DNA from 2 places in the Paraburkholderia sp. SEWSISQ10-3 4 genome. Region 1 is predicted to be linked to the other one. Evidence: riboswitches for the same ligand, from Rfam matches in the RefSeq annotation. Region 1 holds a riboswitch; the other holds the start of a gene.
What was found. Region 1 has a riboswitch for manganese ahead of M0D68_RS29060 (sodium:calcium antiporter). Riboswitches for the same ligand answer to the same signal wherever they lie in the genome.
Positions count from the first base shown of each region.

Region 2: another riboswitch for manganese. It lies ahead of M0D68_RS03230 (TMEM165/GDT1 family protein); the one in region 1 lies ahead of M0D68_RS29060 (sodium:calcium antiporter).

Region 1 is NZ_JALPRI010000021.1:71,353-73,549, reverse strand. Features, by position in the region: gene M0D68_RS29065 (NADP-dependent oxidoreductase) at 1-571, opposite strand, end outside; yybP-ykoY riboswitch at 732-903, shown strand; gene M0D68_RS29060 (sodium:calcium antiporter) at 1,004-2,014, shown strand; gene M0D68_RS29055 (HAD family phosphatase) at 2,074-2,197, opposite strand, start outside.
Region 2 is NZ_JALPRI010000001.1:712,469-714,665, forward strand. Features, by position in the region: gene M0D68_RS03230 (TMEM165/GDT1 family protein) at 283-873, opposite strand; yybP-ykoY riboswitch at 885-1,071, opposite strand; gene M0D68_RS03235 (NADPH-dependent F420 reductase) at 1,278-1,877, opposite strand; gene M0D68_RS03240 (SDR family NAD(P)-dependent oxidoreductase) at 1,981-2,197, opposite strand, start outside.

The DNA.
Region 1 (2,197 bases):
TGTCGGTCAGAAACGCGCACTTGTCCGGGCCGCCGGCGATCCCGATGACGCGGCAGCCGGCGCGCTTGCCGAACTGCGCGACCAGCGAGCCGACCGCGCCCGCCGCACCGGACACGACCAGCGTGTCGCCAGGACGCGGCTTGCCCGCTTCCATCAAGCCGAACCACGCGGTGCGTCCCGGCATGCCGAGCACACCGAGCGCAGTCGAAACCGGCGCCGCGTCGGGGTTCAGTTTGGTCAGCTCGCTGTGATGGCATTTGGCGTAGAGCTGCCAGCCGCTATAGGCCGACACCCAGTCGCCCTGCTTGAAAAGCGGGCTCGCCGACGCCACCACTTCACCCACCACGCCCGCCCGCTGGACGATCCCGAGCGGATGCGGCACGTCGTAAGTATTGCGTTCATGCTGCTGGATTCGAATGTACGGATCGACGCTGACGATACGCGCCCGGATCAACACTTCATTCGATGACAAATTGTCGTCGAGCTCGCTTTCGCGCAACTCGTAATGCTCGTCGCCAACGCGTCCTTCCGGGCGCTTGACGTAAAACCACTGGCGATTCTGGTAGTTCATGTGAGGACTCACTGCTGTCGTAGACGGTGAGTGATCTTACCAGCGGGGCGATCACGCACTTGGCCGCCTGACGTCGCAGCGCTGGACGTGCGCGGTGAAACCGGGAGCGGCGCAGGCGCCGGATCCCAAGCTTGTTGAAAGCCGCCCGTCCCGTTAGAATCCTCCGGTCATTGGGGAGTAGCCTTCCTTCATCCATTGAAGGAGAGCGCGTCAACATACTTGGCCTACGGGTCATGGCGCGTTCGACCGGGTCGGTTTGGCGAGACCATTGGCGCACTGCTTCGTTCTGGTCGGACGGGTCGCGGTGCGTCATTGGTTCGTTACTTGCGTCCGACCGCGGAGTTGCCCTGTGAAACATCGTTGTGCCCTGCCAGTCTCCCCACTTGCCCGTCCGCTGTGCCGCTTCCCCTTTGCATTTGCAGGGAGCCACGCATGACCGGTCTCCTGTTCGAACTCGCCATCATGCTGGTCGTCATTCTGGTGGCGGCCGAGCTCTTCACCAACGCACTCGAACATCTCGGCGAGCGTCTCAAAATCTCCGAGGGCGTGACGGGTTCGCTGTTCGCAGCGGTCGGCACCGCCTTGCCCGAAACGCTTGTCCCGCTGCTTGCGATTGCGGGCGGCACGACCGATAGCGCGGTCAATCAGGAAATCGGCGTCGGCGCGATTCTTGGCGCGCCGCTCATGCTTTCCACCCTCTCCACCTTCCTGATGACGCTGGCGATTCTCGGTACGCGCGGCGCCGGCGGCTGGGTCACGCCCGAACGCACGGGTTTCACTCGGGATCTGAACTACTTCCTGTGCGCCTTTGTGTTGGCGGCCGCGGCGATGTACGTGCCGCACGAACAGATGATCGTGCGGGGGCTGTTCAGCGCGGCGCTGGTCGGTGTGTACATCACCTATGTGGTGATGACGTTCCGTGCGTCGAACAAACTGGTCGACGCCGGTCACGGCACCGAAGCACCGGGCAAGATGCTGCTGTCGCGTCTTGGTTTGCCCACCAATCTCGTGACCATCGCGGTGCAACTGGTGCTCGCAGTTGCGTTGCTGGTGTGGGGCGCAGAAGGCTTCATCCACGGCGTGCGGGGCGTGTCGCAGGTGCTCGGCGTCTCGCCGTTGCTGCTGTCGCTGCTGATCATTCCGATCGCCACCGAGTTGCCGGAGAAGGTCAACAGCATCCTGTGGATTCGCCGCGGCAAGGACACACTGGCGTTCGGCAACATCACCGGCGCGATGGTGTTTCAGGGCACGCTGCTGCCCGCGATCGGAATTCTGCTGACGCCGTGGGCGCCGCGTATCGAAGTGGTGACCGGCATCGTGATCACGCTCGCCGCCGCCGCGTGGCTGCGGATCAACGTGCGCGAGCGAGGCGTGCCGGTGTGGGCGCTGTTGGTGTGCGGCGTGTTGTACGCCAGCTATCTGGTCATCACGCTAACCCGCTAAGCGAGTGATGAAAGGCCGGGAAGGCCGCTGCCAGGCGCGGCCTTCCCAACAAGCCGCCCTTAGTTGGACGGTGCCGCAGCCGTTGCCGCGCTATCCGGCTTGAACACCGTTGTCCAGTCATCCTTCATATCGACGACGAGCCAGCCTTTCGTGCCGGCTTCGTCCAGCCCCTTGTCGAGCTTG
Region 2 (2,197 bases), on a different contig from region 1:
TTGCTCCGATGTGGAACGGCACGTCGACCAGGTGACCTGTTCGAGCAGGTTGGGCGGAAGGAAACTGAAAGTGTCAGTCCGCCCGTAGACGACGTGCGCATCCGGAAGTCGTGATCCGACGCATCGCTCGGTTCGTTCGTTGACTCCGAACCGAGCAAATGACGGACGACTCCGATCCCGGTCCACGTTATGTCGGACCACCGCTTATTAACGGCACGCTCCGGTTTTTTCTAAAGGTCTCGCGTGGGTGGACTGCAGTGCAGTGCGCGCGTCAGCCGCGAACTAGAACAGCGGATGCGCTTGCGGATACAGCGCGGTCCTGAGGGCGAGGCCACCGAGCACAACGAAGATGATCGCGGCCAGAATGTGGACCGCCTTTGTTGGCAGGCGATCCGCAAATTTGTGTCCCAGGTAGATGACGGGCACATTGGCCAACATCATGCCGAGCGTCGTACCAGCAACCACACCGAAAAACTCGTGAAAGCGCGCCGCCAAGGCAATCGTGACGATTTGGGTTTTATCGCCCATCTCGGCGAGAAAGAATGTGAGTGCGGTTGTGCCGAACACGCCCATCGAGTTTTTCGTCAGAACCGCGTCGGCGTCGTCCAGCTTGTCCGGAACGAGAATCCACACCGCCATCACGGCGAACGACGCGACAACCGCCCAATTCAGAATGCCTGGACTCAGAACGCTCGCAAGCCACGCGCCGAGTGCGCCAGATGCACCATGGTTGATGAGCGTAGCGGCAAAAACACCAAGGATGATGGGGATGGGCTTGCGATATCGCGCTGCCAGAACCAGGGACAGAAGCTGAGTCTTGTCGCCGATTTCAGCAAGGCCGACCACACTGGTCGAAATGAGGAAGGATTGCATGGGGGTTGTTGTATCCGGGCCGCGCAGAAAAAACGCGATGACGCGCATTCCGGCGACCCGGTTAGGTCGGAATGCGAGTCATCGGTCTTGCCAGGCATTTAGCTGCGCACGCCATAGCGGGTCTTTCGACTCGCCAAGTATGTTGACGTGCGCCCTCGAACATGGCGTTCGAGGCGGCTACTCCCCAATGAGCAGGCGCGATTCTATCGCGCCATGTGTCGCAGAAGCAAGTCGCCACAATAGCGCTTTTCGCAGTCGAGCATTGCTGCGTGCGCCAATTATTACGAATGCCTTTCGCGCGCGATATGTTCGCCTCTTTCTTTGGGGAGTCGTCCGCTCCTACCCAGAAGCGCCCGCGTCCACATCGAAGCGCGTGGCCGCTGTCACGTCGTCGTGAGGCGCCGCTATTTGAACTTGACGAGGTCCTTGAAGATCAGTTGACCCCAGGTATTCCCTCTGCCTTGGACAAGCAAGCCGCCATCCTTGAGCGGTCCTAGCGCAATCGGCGCGAAACCGAGTTGTTCGGCCAAAGCAGCGACCGGTGCCACCGCATTTTCGTCATCGCTCGACAAAAACACGACGCGGCTGCCGCCATTCACGCTCGGATCAGCGGCCAGAACGGCAGCGGGCAGGTGGTTAAAGCCCTTTACGAACCTGGCACCGGTAAACGCTTTGGCGACAACCGCGGCCGACGGCTGACCTTCCAGATCTTCAACGGGAACACCGAAACCATTTGTCGTGTCGATGATCGTCTTGCCCTGCCAGGTTGGGATCTGCTTCGCGACTTCGCGATGTTCCCAAAACGGAACCGCGAGGAAGATCGTGTCGGACGCGATTGCATCCTGCAGCGTCGCGGGGACAACGGTGGGGCCGATCGCTCGTGCCTGTTGCATCAACGCCTCGGGAGGGCGCCGGCTGGCGACGGTCACATCGATGTTCTTTCTTGCAAACGCTCGGGCGAGTGCCTGGCCTATCGCGCCAAAGCCAATAATCGAATAGTTCATGCGGACTCTCCATTCAGTACTGTAAGGAATCCAAATTTATCGACACAAATCAGATCATCTTTGTCGAGTTGAAAGGTCCTTCTACGCGCCTTTCGGCGCGATTTCAGATGGCCGAGAAGCCGCCGTCGACAGACAACTCCGCCCCATTCACGAAGCTCGAATCGTCTGACGCAAGAAACAGCGCGACCGTCGCAATTTCCTCAGGACGCCCCATCTTTCCCCGCGGGATCAGGGATTCGAACATGCGCTTCGCCTCCTCGGTGAGAACCTGGTCCTGCATCGGTGTGGCGATCGGCCCCGGGCTCAGCACGTTCACCCGG